DNA from 2 places in the Nonomuraea sp. NPDC049646 genome. Region 2 is predicted to be linked to the other one. Evidence: riboswitches for the same ligand, from Rfam matches in the RefSeq annotation. Region 2 holds a riboswitch; the other holds the start of a gene.
The links. Region 2 has a riboswitch for glycine ahead of gcvT (glycine cleavage system aminomethyltransferase GcvT). Riboswitches for the same ligand answer to the same signal wherever they lie in the genome.

Region 1 (6,951 bases), on a different contig from region 2:
AGCCCATCATCCGCACGTACGCCCACGAGATCGGCAGGATGCCCGCCGAGCCGTACGGGGCGGCCGAGACCGGGCCGACCGGGCTGCCGTCGCGCAGCGGGTGGCCGGGCAGGTAGGCGGCCAGGTGGCCGCGGACCGCGACCGGGCCGACGCCGGGGCCGCCGCCGCCGTGCGGGATGCAGAACGTCTTGTGCAGGTTCAGGTGGGACACGTCGGCGCCGAACTCGCCCGGCTTGGCCAGGCCCACCAGGGCGTTGAGGTTGGCGCCGTCGACGTAGACCTGGCCGCCGGCCTCGTGCACCTTGGCGCAGACCTCGGTGATCGACTCCTCGTACACGCCGTGCGTGGACGGGTACGTCACCATGATCGCGGCGAGCTTGTCGCGGTGCTTGGCGATCTTGGCGTCGAGGTCGGCCAGGTCGATGTTCCCGTCGCTGTCGCAGGCCACGACCACGACCCGCATGCCCGCCATGACGGCGCTGGCCGCGTTCGTGCCGTGGGCCGAGGACGGGATCAGGCACACGTCCCGCTCGGTGTCGCCGTTGGCCTGGTGGTAGGCGCGGATGGCCAGCAGGCCGGCGAACTCGCCCTGGGAGCCGGCGTTCGGCTGGATGGAGACCGCGTCGTAGCCGGTCACCTCGGCCAGCCAGCCCTCCAGGGTGCCGACGAGCTCCCGGTAGCCCTCGGTCTGGGCCTCCGGCGCGTACGGGTGCACGCCGGCGAACTCCGGCCAGGTGATCGGCTCCATCTCGGTGGTCGCGTTCAGCTTCATCGTGCACGAGCCGAGCGGGATCATCGAACGGTCGAGCGCGATGTCCTTGTCCTGCAGCCTGCGCAGGTAGCGCAGCATCGCGGTCTCGGAGCGGTGACTGTGGAAGACCGGGTGGGTCAGGTAGTCCGACTCGCGCAGCAGTTCGGCCGGCAGCGCGTCGGCCTCCAGCGCCACGTCCTCGCGCTCGACGCCGAAGGCGGCCCACACCTTGACCAGTTCGGCCGCGCCGGTCTTCTCGTCGCAGGCGATCGAGACGTGGTCGTCGCCGGCCTGCCACAGGTTGACGCCCCGCTCGGCGGCGGCGGCCACCACCTCGGCGGCCCTGCCGGGCACACGGACGAGCACGGTGTCGAAGAACTCGCCGTGCACGACCTCCAGGCCGGCCTCGCGCAGCCCGCCGGCCAGCGCGACGGCGTGCCGGTGCACGCGGTGCGCGATCCGGCGCAGGCCCTCGGGGCCGTGGTAGACGGCGTACATGCCGGCGATCACGGCCAGCAGGACCTGGGCGGTGCAGATGTTGCTGGTGGCCTTCTCGCGGCGGATGTGCTGCTCGCGGGTCTGCAGGGCCAGCCGGTAGGCGGGGTCGCCGTCGACGTCGACCGACACGCCGACCAGGCGGCCGGGCATCTGCCGCTGCAGGCCCTCGCGTACGGACATGTAGGCCGCGTGCGGCCCGCCGAACCCGAAGGAGACGCCGAAGCGCTGGGAGGAGCCGACGGCGATGTCGGCGCCCAGCTCGCCGGGGGCGGCCACCAGCGTGAGGGCCAGCAGGTCGGCGGCGGCCACGACGAGCGCGCCCGCCTCGTGCGCCCTGGCGGCCACGTCGCGGAAGTCGCGCAGGCGGCCCGAGGCGCCCGGGTACTGGACGAGCACGCCGAAGCACTCCGGCAGCTCGCCGTCGAGGTCGTGCTCGACCAGCGTGATGCCGAGCGGCTCGGCGCGGGTGGCCAGCACGGCCTTGGTCTGGGGCAGCGTGTCGGCGTCGACCACGAACACGTCGCTCTTGGACCTGCCGGCCCGGCGGGCCAGCGTCATGGCCTCGGCCGCGGCGGTGGCCTCGTCCAGCAGGGAGGCGCCCGCGACGTCGAGGCCGGTCAGGTCGGAGACGACCGTCTGGAAGTTCAGCAGCGCCTCCAGGCGGCCCTGCGAGATCTCCGGCTGGTACGGCGTGTAGGCGGTGTACCAGCCCGGGTTCTCCAGCAGGTTGCGCCGGATGACGGCGGGCGTGACGGTGTCGTAGTAGCCCAGGCCGATCATGGAGGTCAGCACCCGGTTGCGGGAGGCCAGCTCGCGCAGCTCGGCGATGGCCTCGGTCTCGCTCGCGGCGGCCGGCAGCTTGAGCCGGTCCTTGACCCTGATGGCCTCGGGCACGGCCACGGCCACCAGATCGCCGACGGACTCGAAGCCCACGGCCTCGAGCATGCGCTGCTGCTCGGACTCGGATGGGCCGATGTGCCTGGACGAGAACGGCGGAGCGGACAGGTCGGTCATGGAGGTTGCCTCCCGAGGCTTGGAGACCGGCGCCAGGGCGCGGGCGAGTGCCGGATCTCCCCCTCTGTCATCGCGACGTCATCGCGACCTGAGAGCTTCACCCCACCATGGGGCTTGCACCGTCGGTGAGGTGCGCCTGGCGGGCGCACCTGCTTTCCAGAGTTGCCTCACCCGAGCGGTACGGGATGCCTGAGAGATTCCGGGGAGGGTTGCTCCTTCGGCGCCCCAGGACCGAAGCCCAGGGACTCTCCCGCACGGGGTCATCAGCCTTACTCTGTCCTAGATTACTACGGTGTGTTCAGCGGTTCAGCTCACCCCGTGCGGCGTGCGCGACGCCGCTTGGCGAGCTCGTCAGCGGGATGGTCGGCCGGGACGGTGTCCTCGACCGCCGCCCGTTCCCCCGGCAGCTCCGCGAGGGAGCCCTCGACCTCTCGCCAGACCCGGCCGAGCGCGATGCCGAACACGCCCTGGCCGCCCTGGAGGAGATCGATCACCTCGTCGGCCGAGGTGCACTCGTAGACGCTGACACCGTCGCTCATGAGCGTGATCTGCGCGAGGTCGGCGACCCCGCGGTCACGCAGATGCTGCACCGCGGTGCGGATCTGCTGCAACGACACCCCGGTGTCGAGCAGCCGTTTGACGACCTTGAGCACCAGGATGTCGCGGAAGCTGTAGAGCCGCTGCGAGCCCGAGCCGTGCGCGGCTCTTATCGTGGGCTCGACCAGGCCCGTGCGCGCCCAGTAGTCGAGCTGCCTGTAGGTGATGCCGGCCGCCGAGCAGGCTGTGGGCCCGCGGTATCCGATGTCGTCGGGCACCGTCGCGGGCTGCTCGTCGAAGAGCAGTCCCTGCTCTCCGGCACGCTGCCGCGCGCTCTCGCGCCGCACCGGATCTTCCTGGCCGGCCGTCTTTCCCTCGCCGCTGCTGACCGCCACGCGGACCTCCGGCTTTCTCTCATCCCATGGCCTGATCTGGGGGTTCGTAAAGGGCGACCACGGGTTTCACTTGCACCGTAGGACCGTGACCATGCTCAGTCAACGATCCGGCTCGGCGCGTCGTGAAGCGTAAATGCACTGAAATACCTACCCCGCCCTGCCGAAGTCCTCGGGAGTGATCGTGTCAAGGAACTCCCTGAACTTCTCCACCTCGTCCTCCTGGTCGTCAGGGATGATCACACCGGCCTCCTGGACGACCTCTTCGCTGGCGAAGATGCGCGCGCCGGTGCGCAGCGCCAGGGCGATGGAGTCGGAGGGGCGGGCGCTGACCTCCACGCCGTTGGAGAACACCAGGTCGGCGAAGAAGATGCCGTCACGCAGGGCCACGATGTTGACCGCGCGCAGCCCGACGCCGAGCGCGCTCAGCACGTCCCTGAACAGGTCGTGGGTGAGCGGCCGGGGCGGCGGCTCCTCGGCCTGCGCCAGGGCGATCGCGGTCGCCTCGGTCATGCCGATCCAGATCGGAAGGAACCGTTCCCCGTGTGCCTCCTTGAGCAAGACGATCGGCTGATTTGTGGGCATCTCAACTCGAACGCCCACGACCTCCATCTGCAACACGGGCTGCTCCGTATTCGGCCGGCCGGTCACCCGGCACAGCTGTTGACTGGGTCGTTTCTGCTACACGCCTATGCATTTCAACGTAACACCCGGCAGGCCTGGAATGTGCCCCGGCCTTCCAGCTCTGTGCCCTCAGCGGCCCAGGACAGACCTGACGCCGAGACGGACCAGCGAGGCGTGCAGGTCGAGCAGGAGCGTGGACAGCTCCCTGGCGGCCTCGTCGGCCTCGCCGATGGCACCGGGCGCGCGCCGCTTGAGTATGGGCGCGACGGTCTGCTCGACCAGCCCGCACTCCCGCTCGGCGGCGGCCTTGACCGCGCGCAGATGGCGGGCGTGCAGGCCGAAGCGGGCCAGGGCGCCGACGCTGCGCGCGATCTTCAGCGCCTCCTCGTCGTAGCGCCTGGCCACGGGGGCGAGCAGGCCGTAGTCCTCCAGCTCGGCGAGGGTCTCCTCGTCGATGCCGGCCGCCTCCAGCAGCTGGGCCCGGTCGTACCGGATCTCCTGGGTCTGCTGCACCGCGCGCGGACGGCCGAAGCTCTCGGCCATCCTGTCCTTGATCACCCGCAGCGGCAGGTAGTGGTCGCGCTGCTCGGTCAGGATGAAACGCAACTGCTCGACGTGGAGATGGGTGAACTTGCGGTAGCCCGAGGGGCTGCGCTCGGGCTCGATCAGCCCCTCACCCTCCAAGAAGCGGATCTTGGACACGGTGACGTCGGGGAACTCGCCCTGCAGCAGGGCGAGCACCTCCCCGATGCTCATGTGCGAGCGTGCCGCCTGTGAGCTCATGCGCCGGCGTTGACCCTCATCAGGAAGACGAGGCGGAACTTGCCGATCTGCACCTCGTCTCCGGAGTGCAGGGGAACCTCCTCGATGCGCTCCCGGTTGACGTAGGTGCCGTTGAGGCTGCCCACGTCGCGTACGGAGAACTGGCCGCCGCGGTGGCGGTAGAACTCCACGTGGCGGCGGGAGACGGTGATGTCGTCGAGGAAGATGTCGCTCTCCGGGTGGCGCCCGGTCGTGGTGAGGTCTTTGTCCAGCCGGAACCGGCTGCCCTGGTTGGGCCCTCTGGTCACCGTGAGCAACGCCGTGCCGGGCGGGAGCTGTTCGACCAGCGCCCGTTCGGCCAGGAGCATGTCGCCTGTCTCAGCCTCGTACGCCTCGATTCCCGCGACCGAGATCGTCGACGTGGTGTCCCCGGAGACCTCGGGTCTGGTCAGCGGTGACCCACAGCGGGAACAGAAACGGGCATCCTCGGGGTTGGCGTGCCCGCACTGCGTGCAGTAGACGCTCGGCATCGATCGGCTCGGCCTCCTACCGCGAAGACGCGGCGACGGTGCTGGGGACGCGCCTGCCTTCGCTCTTCAAGTTTGCGAATGCCGCAACTTACGCTGATCAGCGGCAAAGGTCAAGGCGGGGCGCTGGACTGCGGTTCGGACGCTGACAAAGTTACCGCCGCCCCCACCCCGTGGTCCATGCCGCCGCGCGTTTCTACATTACGATCTTGCGGCACTCCGCGCGCACATCTCGGGCGAAGGCTTTTCCGCTACTCTACGTGATCAGACGGCCGCCTGCTCGACCACGCGGGCCCACCGTTCGAGCAATGCCTGCGCGCCGTCCATGTCGGGGGCCTCGGCCCACAGCTCGGTGACCGGCTCGGCGGCGGCGGGCAGGATCAGCACCCACGACCCGTCGTCGCGGGCGACCCGCACGCCGTCGGTGGTGTCCACGCGCCAGCCGTCGGGCTCGGCCTCGGCGGCCTCGATGACCGAGCGCATCACCGCGCCCTTGGCCGCCCACTGGGTCGGGACGCTCCGGCGCAGCAGCTTGACCTCGGGGATCCTGGCGTCGATCTGGCTGAGCGACAGCCGGGTGCGGGCCACCAGGCCCAGCAGGCGCATGAACGCGGCCAGGCCGTCGATGGCGGGGCTGAACTCCGGCACGACGAACCCGCCGCGCCCGTCGGCCGCGAAGATCATGTCGGGGCCCTGGGCGGCGGAGGTCAGGGCGTCGAGCGCGGTCGAGGTCCACTGCACCTGCACGCCGTGGAAGCGGCAGACCTGCTCGGCGACCCGCGTGGTGGTGACCGGCAGGGCCACCCGGCCGCCCCGGCGCTCGGCCGCCACCAGGTCCAGCACGACCAGCAGGGCGCGCTCCTCGCTGATGAGCTGGCCGGTCTCGTCCACCAGCGCGATGCGCTCCCCGACCGGGTCGAAGCGGACGCCGAAGGCCGCCCGCGAGGAGCTGACCAGCTCCGACAGGCGTTGCAGGTCGCGCCGGCGCTCGGCCAGCGTCTCGGTGGGCGAGACGTCGTCCAGCCGGGCGTTGACGGTGAGCACCTCGACGCCGGCGCGGCTGAGCAGCGTGGGCATCACCAGGGAGGAGGTGCCGCCGGCGCAGTCGACCACGACCTTCATGTCCCTGACGCCGGTGACGCCGATGGCCCGCATCAGCTCGTGCGTGTAGCCCTCGACGGCCCTGGCCGGGTAGTGCAGCTCGGCGATCTCGCCGGGGAAGGCCCGCCGGTACTCCTGGCGGGAGAAGACCCGCTCCAGCTTGCGCTGGGCGGCCGGGGGCAGGTCGGCGCCGCGGTCGTCCATGATGACGATGTCGACGCTCTGTGGGTCGCCGGGCGTGGTGCGCAGCGCGATGCCGCCGGCGGCCGACTCGCGGGCGGTGTGGAAGCGGGCCACGGGCAGCGGCGCGGCCTCCAGGTCCAGGACGTTGATCGCGGCGGCGGTCAGGGCGCCGATGACGGCCCGCTTGAGCGCCCTTGCGGCCAGGGAGCAGTCGCGGGAGGTGACGACGTAGGCGCCCTTGCGCAGGGTGGTGGCGTACGCGCCGGCCAGCCGGACGCACAGCTCGGCGGTGATCTCGACGTTGACCAGGCCGCTGACCCCGCGCGGGCCGAACAGGTTGCGCTGGCCGCGCGACTCCCAGATGACGCTGGTGTTGACGACCGCGCCGGCCTCGATGGTCTTGAACGGGTAGACCTTGACGCCGCTGGAGACGTACGCCTCGGCCTCGATGACGCACTCGTCGCCGATGACGGCGTTCTCCTCGACGCGGGCGCCGCCCATGACGTCGGTGCTCTTGCCGATGACGCAGCCGCGCAGGTGGGCGCCGGGGCCGAGGTAGACG
Region 2 (6,951 bases):
ATGCCCGCGCGGATCTCCTCCTCGGTGCGCCCGAACGCCTTCTCGTTCTCCAGCATCAGGGCGGAGATCGACAGGCCGGTGTTCGAGCAGTGCTTGAGCAGCTCCTCGCCCGAGGCGAACGGGTAGGGCAGGACGGTGTCGTCGGGCTTGATGCGGTCGGCGCCGGTGGCCTTCTCGTCCACGACGAAGCCGCCGCCGACGGAGAAGTAGACCTTCTCGCGCACGGTCTCGCCCTGCTCGTCGCGGGCGGTGAAGCGCATGCCGTTGGGGTGCTCGGGCAGGGAGATCTTGCGCTCGAAGACGAGGTCCTGGCCCACGACGAAGGGGATCTCGCGCTCGCCGTAGAGGTTGACCGTGCCCGAGGCGCGCATCTCGGCCAGGCGGGCGTCGACGGAGTCGACGTCGACCAGCTCCGGCTTCTCACCGGACAGGCCGAGCAGCACCGCCTTGTCGCTGCCGTGGCCCTTGCCGGTCAGGCCGAGCGAGCCGTACAGGATGACCTCGACGCGGGCCACGCGGGGGAGCAGGCCGTCGTCGTGCAGCCTGCGGGCGAACTTGTGCGCGGCGGCCATCGGGCCGCCCGTGTGGGAGCTGGACGGTCCGATGCCGATCTTGAAGAGGTCGAAGACGCTGATCGCCATTGATGGGCGCCCTTCAGTTCAGGAAGTGCCGGGGCCCGCCGCGGGCCCCGGCGGTGGTGTCAGGACTCGCCTGAGGTGAGCGCCGTGTACTCCTCGGCGGACAGCAGGTCCTCCGCGTCGCCCTCCATGCGGACGCGGAACATCCAGCCGTCGCCGTACGGGTCGCTGTTGGCCAGCGACGGGTCATCGGCCACGGCCGAGTTCACCTCGACGATCTCGCCGCCGACGGGGGCGTAGATCTCGCTCACCGACTTGGTGGACTCCACCTCGCCGACCGAGTCACCCGCCTCGACGGTCGAACCGACCTCGGGGAGCTGCACGAAGACGACGTCACCAAGAGCCTCGGCGGCGAAGGCCGTGATGCCGACGGTCACGGTGATGCCGTCGTCCACGCCCGACACCCACTCGTGCTCCTTGGTGTAGTTCAGGTCGTCAGGGATGTTGCTCACTTGTTCCTCCTGTAGAAGGGCAGCTCGACCAGGTCCATAGGTTCATGGCTGCCCCGGATGTCCACGGCCAGACCTGTGTCGGCCCCGGCGTCCACGTAGGCCATCGCGATGGGCTTGCCCAGGGTCTGGGAGGGCGCACCGCTGGTGACCTCGCCGACGACGGCGCCGTCGCGGGTGACCGGGTAGCCGTGACGCGGCACCCGGCGGCCCTGGGCGACCAGGCCGACGAGGCGGCGGCGGGGCTGGTCGTCCTTGACCGCCTCCAGCGCCGCCCTGCCGACGAAGTCACCGGGCTTGTCGAATTTCACCACTCTGCCCAGCCCCGCGTCGAACGGGGTCAGGTCGGAGCTCAGCTCGTTGCCGTAGAGCGGCATGCCGGCCTCCAGCCTGAGGGTGTCGCGGCTGGACAGACCGGCGGCGCGCAGGCCGTGCGGCTCGCCCGCCGCCTCCAGGGCGCGCCAGAGCGGCACGGCGTCCTGGTTGGCGACGAAGAGCTCGAAGCCGTCCTCGCCGGTGTAGCCGGTGCGGGCGATGAGCGCCTGGCGGCCGTCGACCACGCCGGGCAGGCCCGCGTAGTACTTGAGACCGTCGAGGTCGGCGTCGGTGAGCGTGGCCAGGATCTCCTGGGCCTTCGGGCCCTGGATCGCGATGAGGGCGTACTGCTGGGAGCGGTCATCGACCACCGCGTCATACGACTTAGTACGATTTTTCAGCTCATCCGCGACTTTGTCGGAGTTCGAGGCGTTGGCCACCACCATGAACTCCTCGTCCGCCAGCCGGTAGACGATCAGGTCGTCGAGCACCCCGCCGCGCTCGTCCACGATCATCGTGTACCTGGCCCGGCCGGGCGCGAGCGCCGACAGGTGGCCGACCAGCGCGTAGTCGAGGGCCTCTCCGGCCTGCGGACCGGTCAGGAAGATCTCGCCCATGTGCGAGAGGTCGAACAGCCCGGCCGCCTCGCGGACGGCTTTGTGCTCCGCGGACTCGCTGCCGTACCGGAGCGGCATGAGCCAGCCGGCGAAGTCGGTCAGCGTGGCGCCTAGGGCCTCGTGGACGTCTCGTAGCGGCGTAGGTCGGGACATTTGTCGCACCTCAGGACAGGATTGGATGCCAGCATCCTCCCCCTCTGTCATGGATGCCTGAGAGCTTCGCCCGAGTTTTACCGGACTTTCACCTTCGGCGAGGCCCCGGGGGCCTGCTTTCCAGAGGTCACCTCCCCGTAAGAACGCCTTACAGGGCTGCCGCGCGGTCCTTTGCCTTGAGAGGTTCGCGGGGAGGGCTTGCTCCTTCAGGGACCCTGACCGGCTGTCAGGGTGCTCTCCCGCACGGTTTCGCCGGTGATGTCCGTCAGCCTAGTGCCGTCATGGGGGTGTTGTCGCGCTTCGCCCCCCGCCATCCGCGGCATCCGCGGCATCCCGCACGCAGCGAAAAGCGGCCGCGGCCCCGGAGAGGCGGGGTCGCGGCCGCGTTGGTGGCCGCGCGCGAGCCGGTCATGGCAGGTCAGCTCGCACGCGGCAGCTCGGGGCGGGCCGGCCTGGACCGGCCCGCGGGGGATCGAACCCGGGATCAGGCCCGAGGATCAGGCCCGAGGGTCAGGCCCGTGCCCAGAGGGCGGGCACGTTCGGCGGCTCCCAGCCCGGCAGGCTGGTGTGCGCCTGGAGGCAGCGGTAGCTGACCCCCTGGTAGGTGACGACGTCTCCGGCCGTGTACGACTTGTAAGCCGTCCAGGTGGTGCCCTGGCCGTCCCCTCCGACGGTCAGGGTGAAGGACGCGGAGTGGTCCGCCGTCGCCCCGTCGCCGTTGATCCCTATGGTGTACGTCCCCGCCGCGACGCCGCCGGTGGTGGCGATCGTGACGGTGGACGACTGGCCCGCCTGAACCGTGGACGGGCTGAAGGAGACGGTGACCCCGCTCGGCACGTTCCCGGCGGAGAGCGCGACGCTCTGCGCCTGGCCGGACGTGACCTGGGTACTGACCGCCGCGGTAGCCGACTGACCGGCCTGGACCGACGCCGACGACGGGGTCACCGAGATCGAGTAGTCGTTCTCCGTGGGCGTGCTGGTGCCCACGGCGAGCTTCCATATGGCGTACGCGATGGCGTCGGAGTTGCGGTCGAGCGCCGTGGTGTTGATGGCGCTCGGGTAGCTGTCGCAGGCGCTGTGGTAGCAGCGGTCGAACGCCTGCCCGGCCGAGCCGCCCCACTTGGCGGCCTGGGCCGAGCTCTTGACCGCCCCGGCCCCGGTGGCCAGGCCGCCGACCCGGACGCCCGCGCTCTTGAAGGAGGCGTGGTCGCTGCGGCCGTCGCCCTCCCTGTCACCCTCGGTCTGCAGGCCGATGGTGGCGAAGTAGTCGTTGAAGGTCCGCTGGATCGCCGCGTCGTCGTCGTAGACGAAGTAGCCGGCGTTGGTCGAGGCGATCATGTCGAAGTTCAGGTACACCTCGACGCCGCTCGCGCCGCCGTTCTGCACGTAGTACCTGGACCCGACCATGCCCGCCTCTTCGGCGCCCCACCAGCCGAAGCGCACGTGCTTGGTGAGCGTGGGCCTGCGGGCGGCGAGGGTGAGGGCGTTCTCCAGGAGGGCGGCCGAGCCGGAACCGTTGTCGTTGATCCCGGGGCCGGCCGCGACGCTGTCGAGGTGGGCGCCGAGCATCACGGTCTGGTTGGCAGGGCCGCCCGGCCAGTCGGCGATCAGGTTGCTGCCGCCGCTGAAGTTCTGCACGCGGGTGGTGAAGCCGGCCGCGTCCAGCTTGCCCTTGATGTAGTTCATCGAGGCGGTGAAGCCCGGCCTGCCCGAGGCGCGGTTGCCGCCGTTGCTCGTGGCGATGGACTGCAACTGGCTCAGATGCGCCGTCACGTTCGCGACGGGGATGTCGGGCGCGGGGTCGGCGGCGGCGCCGGCCGGTCCGGCCGGCGTGGTGAGGGTCAGGGCCAGCGCGGCGGTGGCCGCGGCGCCCAGCCTGAGCATGGCGTTCACGTTCTGTGGCTCCTCAAGGGGGTTGGGCGGCCACCCCGGCGTGGCCGCCCAGGTCGAGCGACTTAGACCGGCTGCCAGAGGGCAGGGGTGTTGGGCGGCTCCCAGCCCGGCAGGCTGGTGTGCGCCTGGAGGCAGCGGTAGCTGACGCCCTGGTAGGTGACGGTCTGTCCGGCCGTGTAGGCCGTGTACGTCTGCCACGTGGTGCCCTGGCCGCCGCCCACCGTCAGGCTGAAGGAGGCCGAGTGGTCGGCGCTCGCGCCGTCGGCGTTCAGGCTGATCGTGTACGTGCTCGGCGTCACGCCGCTCGTGGTCGCGAACGTCACCGTGGACGACTGCCCGGCGGTGATCGTGGACGGGCTGAAGCTGACCGTCACGCCCGCGGGCACGTTGCTCGCCGACAGGGCGACGCTCTGCGCCTGACCGGCGGTGACCTGCGTGCTGACCGTGGCCGTGGCCGACTGCCCGGCCTGCACCGAGGCCGACGACGGGGTCACGCCGAAGGAGTAGTCGTTCGGCGAGCTCTGCCCGATCTGCAGGTTGTAGGTGGCCTGGCGGTCCACGTCGGCGCCGTCGGCCGTGATCGCGATCGAGTGGCTGCCCTGCGGGCTGCTCGCCGAGGTGCTGATCGTCAGCGTCGAGCTCTGCCCCGCGGTGATGGTGGCCGGGCTGAACGAGGCGGTCACGCCGGCCGGCAGGGTGCCGGTCCGCAGGGTGATCGACTGCGCCGAGCCGCCGGTCACGGTGGTGCTCACCGTGGTCGTGGTGCTCTGGCCCGGGGTGACGCTGCCGGAGGCGGGGTTCAGGTTGACCGAGAAGTCGTTGCTGCCCTGGGTGCAGGTCGGCTCGCCGGACTGGGCCCGTACGCTGACGCCGTCCCAGGCGTTCTTGACCACGTTGAACTCGGTGCAGCTGCCCGGGTACAGGGTCTTGGCGGCCTGGAGGGTGGCGACCCTGGCCTTGGCGTGCGTCCACGGCTGGGTCTTCATGTTCAGCGCGGACATGAACACCTCACCGGCCTTGCGGATGCCGATGCCGGTGATCGCGGCGCCGTTGTCGCAGCGGGTGCTGGCGGGCTTGCCCGAGGGGTTGGTGCCCTCGGCCACGAGGTAGAACCAGTGGTTCTGCGGGCCGGCCGCCGCGTGCACCTCGGTGTTCGGGATGGAGGCGCTGTAGCAGTTCGGGTGGCTGAGGGCCGACGGGTTGTACATGTTGCGGATCGGCCCGGACCCGGAGAGGTTGACCTCCTCGCCGACCAGGTAGTCCGGCGGGTCGTTCGGGTTGTTGGCGTACGCCTCGGTGAGCGCGCCGAAGATGTCGCCGGTGGACTCGTTCATGCCGCCGGTCTCGTTGCCGCTGCCCGAGCCGCCGCTGGTGAACTGGAAGATGCCGTGGCCGAACTCGTGGCCGACCACGTCCATCGACGTGAGCTGCTGGGAGTTGGCGGAGTTGTGGCCGAAGGAGCCGTACTGGCCGTTCCAGTAGGCGTTGACGTCGGCCAGGCCGACGCGGGCCGGGTAGCCGCCGCCCTGGCCGTTGATGCCGTTGCGGCCGAGCCAGGCGCTCAGCATGTCCCATTCCCGCTGCGCGGCGTAGAGCGCGTCGACGCAGGCGGTCTCCAGGTTCGTGCCCGAGCCGTTGCCCCAGGTGTCGGTGGTCTTGGTGTACGGCGAGCCGTTCTGGCCGCCGCACGCCACGCCGCTCCTGCGGGGGTCGCGCATCGTGTACGAGGGGCTGGTGTCGATGGTGACGGTGCCGACGTAGTAGCTGTTGCCGGTGCCGTCGCGCACCTCGTCCCAGTCGTCGATGACCCTGCCGGTGAGGGCGTCCACGTAGACGTGGAGCTTGGTCTCGTGACCGGCGGCGGTGGCGCCGGTGACGAGCACCTCCCAGGCCAGCCGCGGGGTCGTCGTGGTGGCGTGCACGGACAGCACCGGCGTGGCGACGGTCTCGACCCTGGCCACCTTGGCCCTGGCCGTCACGGCGGCCTGGGCCGCGGTGACCTTCGCCTTCGTGCCGATCCCGATCTTCGTGCGCTGCCCGGTGGCGACCGTGTCGACCACCGCGCCGGAGGCGTCCGTGGCGACGACCACGTCGCCGCCGTAGACGGGCAGGCCCGCGTGCTTGCGGGCGTAGGTCAGGTACTGCAGGCCGCGGACGCCTTCGACGGTCGACGTCAGCGTGAACGTGTCCTGCTCGGATGCCAGCAATGCCGCCGAGTCGGCCAGGATCGCGTTGTGTGCGGTGGCGATCGCGTTCCTGCGCTCGTCGGGGCTGGGAGGATCGGCCACCTGCGACGCTTGGGCTGTGGCGCTCGTGGCGCCCACCAGCGAGCTGGTGGTCAGGGCTAGCGCGAGCATTGCGGCAGCCCCCAACCTGAGTTTGGGGTTCACTCTCTGGCTCCTCAGGGGGGTGTGGAGTGGAAGAGCCCCGGCCGGCTGGGGATGAACACAGGGTGACACCGGGATGGCGCGACCCGGTACCCAACAAGTTTCCTATAACGCGGTGGTATGGCCCCCTGAGCTGGGATTTCGCGGGATTTTAGGGCGCAGAAAAGGTAAAGAAGCTTTCCAGTAACGGTCTCAGCAGGCCGCCGTGAACGCCTCGAAGAGCGCCGCCCCGTCGCCCGCCTCCGGGTGCCACTGGACCGCCGCCGCGAAACCGCCGGAGTCGAGCTCCACCGCCTCGATCGTCCCGTCGGCGGCCGTGGCGGTGACCGTGAGTCCGGGGGCGAGCCCGTCGATCGCCTGGTGGTGGTAGTGCGGGACCGCCACCGGGTCCGTGCCGAGCGCCTTGGCCAGGCGGCTGCCGGGCACGGGCGTGACCGGCAGGTGGCCGAACTCGCCGGGCGCGGGGGAGTGGCCGGTGTGCCCGGTCACGTCGGGCAGG

Region 1: linked by a shared signal. The riboswitch ahead of gcvP (aminomethyl-transferring glycine dehydrogenase) and the one ahead of gcvT (glycine cleavage system aminomethyltransferase GcvT) in region 2 are both predicted to bind glycine.

The regions. Positions count from the first base shown of each region.
Region 1 is NZ_JBITLU010000002.1:530,903-537,853, forward strand. It holds gene gcvP (aminomethyl-transferring glycine dehydrogenase) at 1-2,263, opposite strand, end outside; glycine riboswitch at 2,430-2,526, opposite strand; gene ACIBQ8_RS07350 (MerR family transcriptional regulator) at 2,575-3,195, opposite strand; gene ACIBQ8_RS07355 (bifunctional nuclease family protein) at 3,343-3,813, opposite strand; gene ACIBQ8_RS07360 (MerR family transcriptional regulator) at 3,946-4,572, opposite strand; gene ACIBQ8_RS07365 (FHA domain-containing protein) at 4,596-5,108, opposite strand; gene ACIBQ8_RS07370 (sugar phosphate nucleotidyltransferase) at 5,370-6,951, opposite strand, start outside.
Region 2 is NZ_JBITLU010000010.1:231,411-238,361, forward strand. It holds gene ACIBQ8_RS29615 (L-serine ammonia-lyase) at 1-641, opposite strand, end outside; gene gcvH (glycine cleavage system protein GcvH) at 701-1,090, opposite strand; gene gcvT (glycine cleavage system aminomethyltransferase GcvT) at 1,087-2,172, opposite strand; glycine riboswitch at 2,207-2,306, opposite strand; glycine riboswitch at 2,327-2,424, opposite strand; gene ACIBQ8_RS29630 (M28 family peptidase) at 2,683-4,056, opposite strand; gene ACIBQ8_RS29635 (M4 family metallopeptidase) at 4,128-6,422, opposite strand; gene ACIBQ8_RS29640 (gamma-glutamyl-gamma-aminobutyrate hydrolase family protein) at 6,645-6,951, opposite strand, start outside.